Regions from separate parts of the Tardiphaga sp. vice304 genome, predicted to be linked through region 1. Evidence: predicted binding sites of a transcription regulator. Region 1 holds the regulator's gene; each other region holds the start of a gene.
What was found. Region 1 encodes PhoB, which activates phosphate uptake and scavenging genes when phosphate is short. Its sites were predicted from a motif close to TGTCATNNANCTGTCAT; they were not measured.
Positions count from the first base shown of each region.

Region 2: a site for PhoB is predicted at 2,634-2,650, ahead of FNL56_RS02760 (alkaline phosphatase). Genes of this name have one in related genera too.
Region 3: a site for PhoB is predicted at 1,205-1,221, ahead of FNL56_RS23905 (YdcH family protein). Genes of this name have one in related genera too.

Region 1 covers NZ_CP041402.1:1,394,961-1,399,057, reverse strand. The annotation lists gene FNL56_RS06615 (cytosine permease) at 1-1,043, shown strand, start outside; gene phoB (phosphate regulon transcriptional regulator PhoB) at 1,200-1,916, opposite strand; gene phoU (phosphate signaling complex protein PhoU) at 1,933-2,643, opposite strand; gene pstB (phosphate ABC transporter ATP-binding protein PstB) at 2,669-3,493, opposite strand; gene pstA (phosphate ABC transporter permease PstA) at 3,490-4,097, opposite strand, start outside.
Region 2 covers NZ_CP041402.1:592,751-596,847, reverse strand. The annotation lists gene FNL56_RS02775 (hypothetical protein) at 1-113, shown strand, start outside; gene FNL56_RS02770 (phosphatase PAP2 family protein) at 229-1,026, shown strand; gene argG (argininosuccinate synthase) at 1,099-2,436, shown strand; gene FNL56_RS02760 (alkaline phosphatase) at 2,704-4,097, shown strand, end outside.
Region 3 covers NZ_CP041402.1:5,005,496-5,009,592, reverse strand. The annotation lists gene FNL56_RS23920 (GGDEF domain-containing protein) at 1-111, shown strand, start outside; gene FNL56_RS23915 (hypothetical protein) at 347-598, opposite strand; gene FNL56_RS23910 (YdcH family protein) at 816-1,022, opposite strand; gene FNL56_RS23905 (YdcH family protein) at 1,265-1,447, shown strand; gene FNL56_RS23900 (NAD(P)/FAD-dependent oxidoreductase) at 1,590-2,702, opposite strand; gene FNL56_RS23895 (sensor domain-containing protein) at 2,894-4,097, shown strand, end outside.

The DNA.
Region 1 (4,097 bases):
AGATCTCGATGGCCATCCTCGCCCAGTTCGGCATCAGTGACACCTGGACCGCGAACTTCCTCGTCATCACCCTCGTGATGGTGCTGCAGGTGATGATCGGCATCTATGGCTTCTATGCCATCCGTACCTTCGAGAAGTACACCGTGCCGGCGACCGTGGCGATCATGGTGCTGATGAGCATCCTGGCCTGGAGCCAGGCCGGCGTCGTCAATTGGGGCCTCAAGACGTCGCTGGAGCCCGGCGCGCATCTGGCGATGCTGACGCTGCTGATGACCGCCGTCGGCGTCGGCTGGGGAATCTCGTGGGTGACCTGGGCCTCGGACTATTCGCGCTTCGTGCCGCGCACCATCTCCTCGAGACAGGTCTTCTGGTACAGCTACATCGGCATGTTCGTGCCCTCGGTGTGGCTCGCTGTCCTCGGCGCTACCATCGCGTCGGTAACGCTGGATGCCGATCCGGCCAAGATGGTCAGCGCGGTGTTCGGCGGCGTTGCCGCGCTGCTGGTGCTCTTGATGGTTCTGCATGGGCCGATCGCCAGCAACATCCTCAACGTCTATTCGGCGGCGCTGGCGGCGTTGAGCATGGGCCTCAAACTGTCGCGCACGGCGCTGGCGCTGATCGTCGGTGTCGCCGGCTATGCGGTGACGATCTACTTCATCTCTGCGCCGTCTTTCGCCAAGGCGTTCGACAACTGGCTGATCAGCCTGTTGATGTGGATGAGCCCCTATGCCGGCGTGATCCTCGCGGACTTCTTCGTGAAGCGGAAGGGCGTGATCGACGTCGCCGAACTCTACAAGTCTCCGCAGACGAGCGCCTATGGCGATATCAATTGGAGCGGAATGATCGCCTTCGGCGTCGGCTTGGTCGCCGCATGGCTGTTTCAGGACGGGCTGGTGCCGACGCTGCAGGGACCGATCTCGATCAACCTGCTGGGCGGCGCCGATTTGAGCTGGCTGGCCGGGATTCTGGTGGCGGGCGGTGTTTATCTTGCGATGGACAAGTACGCTGCCACGGCGCCGGCGATCGCGAGCCCGGCGGAGTAAACACCTCCCGCACCACCTTTTTACGAAAACGACGTTCGGTCTCTAGCCCAGCCGCGACGCACGGTTACCTCTCCCCGCCGGGGAGAGGTAACCGAGGGTCGCGGCTAGAATTTGATGTGGGATGGCAAGCAAGCGAGCGCTAAGAACTCTGCTCGCTCAGCTTGCCTGTTCGGCGCTGATGCTGGCGAAGCGGTCGTCCAGCGCGTAGCCGGCGCCGCGCACGGTGCGGATCGGATCCTGCTCGCCGCGCGGGTTGAGGATCTTGCGCAGACGGCCGATATGCACGTCGACGGTGCGCTCGTCGATATAGATATCGCGGCCCCACACGCTGTCGAGCAGTTGCTCGCGGCTGAACACCCGGCCGGGATGTTCGAGGAAGAATTCGAGCAGGCGATATTCGGTCGGGCCGAGATCGATCGGCCGGCCGGAACGAACGACGCGGCGCTTGTCGCGGTCGAGCTCTATGTCGCCGAACGACAGCACGGTCGCCAGCCGCTCCGGCGCGGCACGGCGCAACAGGCCCTTCACGCGGGCCAGCAGCTCCGGCACCGAGAACGGCTTGACGATGTAATCGTCGGCGCCGGTGGCCAGGCCTCGGACGCGTTCGCTTTCCTCGCCGCGCGCCGTCAGCATGATGATCGGCAGCGACTTGGTCTCCGGACGCGCGCGCAGCCGGCGGCACAATTCGATGCCCGACAGGCCCGGCAGCATCCAGTCCAGCACCACCAGATCCGGCACCCGCTCTTTCAAGCGGGTGTCGGCGTCGTCGCCGCGGGCGACGGTCTCGACCTCGTAGCCTTCGGCGTCGAGGTTGTAGCGCAGCAGCGTGGTCAGCGCTTCTTCGTCTTCGACCACCAGAATGCGCGCGTTCATGGGCTTGTCTCTCTCGTTAAACCGGGGCGTTGGCGAAATTGGTCATATCGCCCTTCGGGCGCTTGTCCAGGATCGCTTCGCCCTCAATCATGTAGAATACGGTTTCGGCGATGTTGGTGGCATGATCGCCGATCCGCTCGATGTTTTTGGCGCAGAACATCAGATGGATGCAGAACGAGATGTTGCGCGGATCTTCCATCATGTAGGTCAGCAGTTCGCGGAACAGCGAGGTGCAGATCGCGTCGATCTCCTCGTCGCCCTTCCACACCGCCATCGCCGCCGGCAGATCATGCGCGGCGTAGGCATCGAGCACGGCCTTGACCTGCGAGCGCACCAGATCAGTCATGTGTTCGAGGCCGCGGATCAGCTTCAGCGGATGGAAGTCGCTGTCCAACGCATTGACGCGCTTGCCGATGTTCTTGGCGAGATCGCCGATCCGCTCCAGATCGGTGGCAACCCGCATCGCGCCAACGATCTCGCGCAGATCCACCGCCATCGGCTGACGCCGGGCAATGGTGAGCACGGCACGCTCTTCGATGACGCGCTGCAGTTGGTCGATTTCCTGGTCGGCGGCGGCCACCTTCATTCCCAGCGGAATGTCGCGACGCACCAAGGCGTCGACGGAATCGGTGATCTGCCGCTCCGCGAGACCACCCATTTCAGCGACCAGCCGGGTCAATTCCTGCAGGTCGCCGTCGAAGGCCTTGGTCGTGTGTTCGAAAGCCATATCAATCCCTCCCGCGTTCAACGCGTCAGCCGAACCGGCCGGTGATGTAATCCTGGGTACGGCGATCTGTCGGCGAGGTGAAGATCTTGTTGGTCGGGCCGAATTCGATCAACTCGCCGAGATACATGAAGGCGGTGCTGTCAGAAACGCGCGCCGCCTGCTGCATGTTGTGGGTGACGATGGCAATGGTGTAGTCGTTCTTCAACTCGTCGATCAATTCCTCGATCTTGGCGGTCGAGATCGGATCCAGCGCCGAGCACGGCTCGTCGAACAGGATCACCTCGGGCCTGACCGCAATGGTGCGCGCGATGCACAGGCGTTGCTGCTGGCCGCCCGACAGGCTGAGACCGGAGGCGTTCAGCTTGTCCTTGACCTCGTTCCACAGAGCGCCGCCGCGCAGCGCCTTCTCGACGCGGCCATCCATCTCCGACTTCGAGATCTTCTCGTAGAGACGCACGCCGAAGGCGATGTTTTCGTAGATGGTCATCGGGAACGGCGTCGGCTTCTGGAACACCATGCCGACGCGGGCGCGCAGCAGGTTGAGATCCAGCTTCGGATCGAGCACGTTCTGGCTGTCGAGCATAACCTGACCCTCGGCACGCTGGCCGGGATAGAGGTCGTACATGCGGTTGAAGATGCGCAGCAGCGTGGACTTGCCGCAGCCCGACGGGCCGATGAAGGCGGTGACGCGGTTGGCGACCAGCGTCAGGTTGATGTGCTTCAGCGCGTGATGGTCGCCGTAATAGAAATTCAGGTCGCGGACGCTGACCTTGGAGCGCTCCTCGCCCATCGCCACCTGCGGCGGCAGGGAAACCGAGGATACGCCGGAAGATACGGATAGTTCACTCATTTCGCTGTCCTCTCGGCGCCGAGAATGCGCGCGCCAATGTTAAGGGCAAGTACGGCCAGGGTTATGATCAGAGCGCCGCTCCAGGCCAGCTGCTTCCAGTACTCGTAGGGGCTTTGAACGAAATTGTTGATGGTCACCGGCAGGTTGGCCATGGTCCTGGTGAGATCCAGGCTGAAGAACTGGTTGCTCAGCGCGGTGAACAGCAAGGGCGCAGTTTCGCCGGCGACGCGGGCCGTCGCCAGCAGAACGCCGGTGATGAGGCCGGCGCGGGCGGCGCGGTAGGCGATCCGCTTGATCACCAGCGAACGCGGCAGGCCGAGCGCCGAGGCCGCTTCGCGCAGCGGATTGGGCACCAGGCCGAGCATGTCCTCGGTGGTCCGGACCACCACAGGGATCACGATCACGGCCAATGCCAATGAACCGGCGAAGGCCGAGAAACCGCCCATCGGCACCACCACCGCGCCATAGACGAAAAGGCCGATGATGATTGAGGGCGCCGACAGCAGGATGTCGTTGATGAAGCGGATCACATCGGTGAGCCGGTCGTTCTTGCCGTATTCGGCCAAATAGGTGCCGGCGAACAGGCCGAGCGGCGCGCCGATGC
Region 2 (4,097 bases), 800 kb from region 1:
TGGTCACCGGCGCCGGCATCGTCGGGGGGCTGATCTACTGGCTGATTGCCGGCCGCAATGCCGGACGATGGAAGCAGCCGCGCGCTTTGCCGCAGGCGCCACCGCTATCGTGAGGCCTCTTCCTTCCCCTCTCCCCCGGCGCAGCGAAGCTGCGCGCCGCTGGAGAGGAGAAAAGGACGCGGCTCGCCAGTCTTTTCATCCCCACCCCCGTCGGCTAAACCGCGCGCCATGAACTGTACCGGACTCTATATCGCGCTGGCCCTTAGCCTCGTTATCGGCTTGACCTTCGGGATCTATCCCGAACTCGACCTCAAGCTGGCAGCTTTGTTCTACGACGCCGCCAGCAAAACCTTTCCGGTCAAGGAAGGCGCGCTGGCGATGTTCGCGCGCGATGCGGCGATGTGGATCTGCTGGGCCTTCGCGCTACCGTCCATCGCGGCTTTGATCATCAAGCTGATCTGGCCGAACCGGAAGCTCCTGATCTCCGCCAATACCATCGCCTTCCTGCTGATCACCATCACGCTGGCGGCCGGCATCCTGACCAACCTGACCTTCAAGACCCATTGGGGACGGCCACGGCCGGTGATGGTCACCGAATTCAGCGGCCCCTGGCAGTTCAAGGCGTGGTGGGACCCGACCGGCCAGTGCGGCCGCAACTGCTCGTTCTTCTCCGGCGAGGGCGCCACCGCCTTCTGGACCTTTGCGCCCGCCGCGCTGACGCCGCCGGCGATCCGACCCGTCGCCTATGTCGCCGCCTTCGTGTTCGGGTCGCTGACCAGCGGGTTGCGAATGGCGTTCGGCGGGCACTTCTTCACCGACGTGGCGATTGCCGGGCTGGTGACGTTTCTGGTGATCTGGCTGGCGCATGGCTGGATCTATCGCTGGCCGGCCACCCGCAAGACAGACGCCGAGGCCGAAGCCCGTCTGACCCGCTTTGCCTGGCCGGGCTATCGCTGGCGCCGGAAACTGTTGAGCGGCCAGGACGTTGGCCCGGCGCCCGAGCCTGATACGGCCCACCGCCATTAAACGGGTGCCCGTCCGCGGGAAGTTTGATAGCACAGCCCCCATGCAACCGAAATTGCCCCGATTGGACGTTCGATGACCACGATTCTGAAGAGCCTGCCCCAGGGAAAAAACGTCGGCATCGCGTTTTCCGGCGGGCTGGACACGTCAGCCGCGCTGCTCTGGATGAAGCAGAAGGGCGCCCGCGTCTTTGCCTATACCGCCAATCTCGGTCAGCCTGACGAGACCGACTACGAGGAGATCCCGCGCAAGGCGATGGAGTTCGGCGCCGAGAAGGCGCGGCTGGTCGATTGTCGCGCGCAACTGGTCCATGAAGGCATCGCCGCCATCCAGGCCGGCGCCTTCCACGTCTCGACCGGCGGCATCGCCTATTTCAACACCACGCCGCTTGGCCGCGCGGTGACCGGCACCATGCTGGTCTCGGCGATGAAGGAGGACGGCGTCAACATCTGGGGCGACGGCTCGACCTACAAGGGCAACGACATCGAGCGGTTCTACCGCTACGGCCTGCTGACCAATCCGGAACTAAAAATCTACAAGCCTTGGCTCGACGACGCGTTCATCGACGAACTCGGCGGCCGTGCCGAGATGTCGGCGTTCATGACCGCGCATGGCTACGCCTACAAGATGTCGGCCGAGAAGGCCTATTCGACCGACAGCAATCTGCTCGGCGCGACGCACGAAGCCAAGGATCTCGAAGATCTCGGCACCGGCATGCAGATCGTCAAGCCGATCATGGGCGTGCCGTTCTGGCGCGACGATTGCGCCGTCAAGGCTGAGCGCGTCGTGGTACGGTTCGTCGAAGGCCAGCCCGTGGCGCTGAACGGCCAGACCTTCGCCGACAGCGTTGCTCTGTTCCTCGAAGCCAATGCGATCGGCGGTCGCCACGGCCTCGGCATGAGCGACCAGATCGAGAACCGCATCATCGAAGCCAAGAGCCGCGGCATCTACGAGGCGCCGGGCATGGCGCTGCTGCACATCGCCTATGAGCGTCTCGTCACCGGCATCCACAACGAGGACACCATCGAGCAGTACCGCATGAGCGGCATGAAGCTTGGCCGGCTGCTGTATCAGGGCCGCTGGTTCGATTCGCAGGCCTTGATGCTGCGCGAGACCGCGCAGCGCTGGGTCGCCCGTGCCATCACCGGCGAAGTCACGCTCGAACTGCGTCGCGGTAACGACTACTCGCTGCTCAACACCGAGAGCCCGAACCTGACCTATGCGCCGGAGCGCCTGAGCATGGAAAAGGTCGAGGACGCCCCGTTCACGCCGGCCGACCGCATCGGCCAGCTCACCATGCGCAACCTCGACATCACCGACACCCGCGCCAAGCTGGACCTCTACGCGAACGCCGGCCTGCTGAGCGCCGGCGCGGGCTCGAACATTCCGAAGCTGGAGAACGACAAGGGCTAAGCGATCGACGAGTTATCAGTCGTCATTGCGAGGTCAGGGAAAGCCTTTGGCTTTCCCCTTAGCGAAGCGACGCGGCAATCCAGTAAGCCACGAGTGAAGACTGGATTGCTTCGTCGCAAGCGCTCCTCGCAATGACAGCTGCGGGGCCCGGGAATCGGCATGCTCGCCGCGAGAATAGGATTGCCGGGATGCCCGACCGTCATTGACGCGTCATCCTGTCGTCGTATTGGATGCCACCTGCCCGTGACGGGCGCCGGGGCACTCATCATGAAAAATTCGGTCACCATCGCACTCGCGCTGGCCCTTTCCAGCGCGCCGGCATTTGCGCAAGCCATTTATCCGATCGACCGCGCCGACATCCTCGCCGGCGCCACCTTCGATTTCAAGGTCGAGTTTCCCGGCCTTGTTGATCCCACCAATATCAAGGTCACCGTCAACGGCGCCGACCACGCGAGCGCCTTCGGCAAGCCCGCGACCTATATCGCGCGCGAGGACGGCAAGGACCAGTCCGCGCTGTTGCTGCGCCAGGTCGCGCTTACAAAGCCCGGCGCCTACACGATCGAGGTCAGCGACGGCAGCACCAGCCGCGCGGTCTCGTGGAACGTCTTTGACACCGGCCCGCGCAAGGCGAAGAACGTCATCCCGTTCATCGGCGACGGAATGTCGCCGGCGCACCGTGTCGGCGCACGATTGCTGTCGAAGGGCATTTCCGAAGGCAAGAGCCTCGGCAGACTGGCGATCGACGACATGCCCTACATGGCATTCGTCGCCACCGCCGGTTCGGATTCGATCATCACCGACTCCGCCAATGCCGCCAGCGCCTATGCCACCGGGCACAAGACCGCGGTCAATGCGATGGGCGTCTATGCCGACCGCACCAGTAATCCGTTCGACGATCCGCGCGTCGAGACCATCACCAGCTTGATCCGACGGCAGCGCGACATGGCGATCGGCATCGTCACCAATACCGAGATCGAGGACGCTACGCCGGCGGCGATGGTCGCGCATACGAGGCGCCGCGCCGCCTATGACCAGATCGTCGAGCAGTTTTTTGCCGCCAAACCCGACGTGCTGCTGGGCGGCGGCGCCGCTAACTTCCTGCCGCAGGCCGAGGCGATCTCGAAGCGCAAGGACGACGTCGACTACATCGCGAAATTCCGCGACTCCGGCTACGCCTATGCCGCCACAGCGACCGAGCTCGACGCGCAGGCCGCGAAGCCCGAGACGCGGAAACTGCTCGGACTGTTCGCGCCCGGCAATATGGACGGGGTACTCGATCGCAAATTTCTCAAGGGCGGCGGCGTGAAGAAATCGCCGGATCAGCCCGATCTGACCGTGCAGCTACAAAGCGCGCTCAACGTGCTGTCGCGCAATGACAACGGCTTCTTCCTGATGGTGGAATCCGGCATGATCGACAAATACGCCCATGCGCTCGACATGGAGCGCGCCGTGTATGACACGATCATGCTCGACAATGCCGTGAAGCTAGCCAAGGACTGGGCCAAAGCGCGCGGCGAGGACACGCTGATCCTGGTGCTGGCCGATCACAACCATCCCAACAGCCTGGTCGGCACCGTCAATGACGACATGGAGACGCTGCCGAACACGCCGCTGCGCGAACGGGTTGGCGTCTATGAGAAGGCCGGCTTCCCGAACTATCC
Region 3 (4,097 bases), 2.2 Mb from region 1:
GGCATAGCCGTGCTCGGTCCGGACGTGCCAGGCATCGAGGCTTTGGCGCTCGCGGATAGCGCGATGTATGCGCGGAAGAATGAACGTCGCGCGAGCCTGGCGGCAGGATGACGTGGCGCGCTGCATTTGTTATCGCGAAGCCATCGTCGCGGCGGGTTGGTCGGATTGAAACCGGATCAGGCGTCCGGCGTATCGGCGACTGCGAAGTGTAGTTGGCTACGCCATCATCTGGGCGTTCGACTGCGCCCTCATGACGCACGTTATCCCGGCACCTCATGGACCAGCCCGCAGGTCCGTATTGGAAAACCAAGCGACGCCAACGAACGATCTGGCTCACAAATCCTGATCAAAGTCCGCTGAAGTCGTCGGGAACGTCGCCAAATTTGCGGATTACCTGGGCATCGCTGAACTCGCCCACCATCGGATCGCCCGTGCGGCTGAAGGCAACCGCGCCGATGCTGCCCGGCGCACGCGAAAGCACTTCGGCGCGGCGAATCGCACCGGAGGCGCTCTGGCATTCTTCCGCAGCGCCCGCGGCGGGAGTGCCGGAATCGTCCTGCAAGAACGGCAGCGCGACATAATAGGTAACATCAGGCATCGGCGGGCTCCCTGCAGCAGGCGACGCCGAGGTTTGTTCCCAATTTGTTCCGAAGTCAATCAGGTTGCCGCGATGGCCGATGGTCGAATTCGTGCGTGCCGGCCTGCACAGACGTTGCGGACTTCGCCTTGCGAATTCTATCGCTAGATGTTCAGGCGCAAGACATGCACGCCGCGGTCTCTCCGCTTCACGCGGGTTCCGGTATCCCGACGCCTGGTCAGGCGATGATGTCCGGCGTGATCTGGTCTTCGATGAACGAGATGCGATCGCGCAATTGCAGCTTGCGCTTTTTTAACCGCTGCAGCCGCAGCAGGTCCGGTGCAGGTGAGTGATGCAGGGCATCGATGGCCGCGTCGAGATCGCGGTGTTCCTGTTGCAGTCTGGACAGTTCGGCGGGGAGGGCGCGATCTTCGTCGTCGTTCATGGGGGCGGCTGACTGGCTTGGTGAGCAGGATCGTGCAAATCGATCTGCGGACTATCGCCGGTGCACGCGCACCGCGCAAGCGTCAGGTTCCTCGATCATCCGAGGTAATCCGGTCACGATTCGTTTCATATGGATCGATAATCTGAAAATGCAATTTTCAAGACCCATCGACAGATGTCCACTGTCATGTAGACTTCATCGTCCACCGAATCCGAGGTTCAACCTTACCCAGGAGATTTCGAATGGCACTTCAGGCGCATCTCGTCGAACTCGAACGCAAACACAAGGTACTGGAATCCGAACTGCACGAAGCCCTCGTGCATCTATCGACGGACGATCTGCGGATCGTCGAACTCAAGCGCCGCAAGTTGATCCTTCGCGACCAGATCGCGCGTCTCAAGAGCGAGACCGACACGCTGCATTAGCGCACTCCCCCGACTGACTCTTCACCACGTTTAATCACTGAGCTCCCGTTCGTTCGGCGTGCGCGCCGGGTGAACGGGCTGCAACGATGATGCACCAGCGCGGGTATCGATCATCGACTGTTCGGTACCACGCTCGGCGCGACTAGGCCGCGTCCGCCTTTACGATCTCTTCGACATGGTTTGCAATCGCCAGCGATGACGTCAGACCCGGCGATTCGATACCGAACAGGTTGACCAGGCCGCGTACGCCATGCGCCGACGGCCCCTGGATCATGAAGTCCTGCACGGCGACCGCCGGCGGCACGATCTTCGGGCGCATGCCGGAATAGCTTGGAAGCAGCGCGCCGTCGGGCAGTGCTGGCCAATAGCGCCGGATTGCGGGATAGAATTTGTCGCCGCGCGCGGGATCCACCGTGTAGTCGATCCGGTCGACCCATTCCACATCGGGGCCGAACCGCGCCTGGCCGGCAAGATCGAGCGTCAGATGCACACCGAGGCCACCGGGTTCCGGGACCGGATAGATCAGATGCGAGAATGGCGCGCGGGTGCTGCAACTGAAATAGCAGCCCTTCGCGAGATAGGCCGGCGGAATGAGGTCGAGCGGCATGCCTTCAAGGCTGCGCGCGATCGTGGTTGCCGACAGGCCCGCTGCATTGATCAGCGTCGCGCAGGCCAGTCGCATCGGCGCTTCACCGCCGACATCGAGTTCGAAACCATCCGCCGTGACCCGGCCGTGGCGCAGTGGCGCCAGCAGCGCAAACGCCGCCCCGGCCGCCTCCGCCTCGCCGCGCAGCGACAGCATGTAGCCGTGGCTGTCGATGATTCCCGTCGAGGGCGATAGCAGCGCGGCTTCGCACGCCAGTTCGGCCTCCAGTGCGTTGGCCTCTGCGCGCGATAATATTTCGAGGTCATCGACGCCATTGGCTTCGGCATGCGCCTTGATCGACTGCAGCCGGGCGATCTCTTCGGGGCGGGTGGCGACAATGAGCTTGCCGGAATTGCGGTGCGCGATGCCGCGTTCGCGGCAATAGGCATACATCGCCTGCCTGCCCTGCACGCAGAGCCGCGCCATCAGGCTGCCGGCGGGGTAATAGATACCCGCATGGATCACCTCGCTGTTGCGCGATGACGTCACGGTGCCGATCGCATCCAGCGCCTCCAGCACGATCACTTCGCGGCCAGCCTGCGCCAGTTGCCGGGCAATGGCGAGCCCGACCACGCCGGCGCCGATCACGACGCATTCAACTCTGTCCATGTACCATCCGGTCATTCATCGCAGAAATCGCCAGGGTGCGGCGGGCCAATTCAAGCGGAACTTAGCAATGAATTAAGCATCGCATTGGATTGCAGTTCGATCTTGCACCATCTCGTGTTGTAGCCGAGGCTCGTTTACCTGATCCAAATACCTTCCATTAAACACTAATCTTCCGAATACGCGGGTGCGGAATGGCTGGCAAGATGGAATGGACGGGCGGCAAGGCGTTGTTTTTCGCCCTCGCACCGGCGTGTCTGCTCGCAGCCGCTGCCGGCGGAACCGCCCGCGCGCAGTTGGCCGCGGTGCCGGCAGCGAACGCCGGAGGGGGCGAACCGCAGATGGTCTGGGAAGTCCTCATCGGCGGCATTGTGACGCTGGCTTTCATGGCCGCGCTGGTGCTGTGGGGCATCGCGGCGCTGCGTGATGTCCGGAGCCAGGAGCGGCGGCGCAATGCCTTCATCGGCTCGGCCCTCAACCATCTGGGCCAGGGCATCGTGATGGTGGACGCGCAGAAGCGCGTGGTGTTCTGCAACGATCGCTACCTCGAAATTTACGGACTGGATCGCTCCGACCTGACCCGGGATATCACCGCCGACGGGCTGCGGCACTTGCGGCGCGCGCGTGGCCAGCTCGATGCGAATTCCGAGAAGTTCTACGAGACATCTCCGGTGCAAGGCAGCTACGTCGCAGAGCTTCCCGGCGGGCGCTACGTCCGGGTCAGGCTGAATCCGTTGCCGAATGGCGGCGTGATCGGAATTCACGAGGATTGCACCGAGCAGCACCAACTTGCAGACGAACTGGAGAGCACCCGGACATTCCTTGAAACCGTGGTCGACAACATCCCGGTGTCGCTGATGGTGCAGCGCGCCAGCGACGGCCGCTATCTGTTCGCCAATCGCAACTCCGAGATCATTCTGAACCGCCGCCGCGAAGATGCTATCGGACTGACGGTCGCCGACATGCTGCGGCCGGAGGAGGCGAAGCTGATCGTCAGCCGCGATGAAGCGGCGATGAAGAGCGGCAACATCATGGCGGAGGAACACCCGATCAGCACCCGCGACGGGTTGCGGCTGTTCCTGACGCGGCGGGTGACGGTGCGCGACGAGGCCGGCGAGCCGCAATATCTCATCAAGACCTATGAGGACGTCACCGACCGCCGCCAGACCGAGGCGCGGATGGCGCATATGGCCTATCATGACGGCCTTACCGATTTGCCGAACCGCGCCGCCTTCCTGCAAGGGCTGGCGCAGATGATCGACGCCTGCGGCGAGGAAGAAGAAGAGTTCGCGGTGCTATCGATCGACCTCGACGGCTTGAAGGAAATCAACGACGTCTTCGGCTACGCGATGGGCGACCGGCTGCTGGTCGAGGTATCTCGCCGGATCGAAGTCGCCG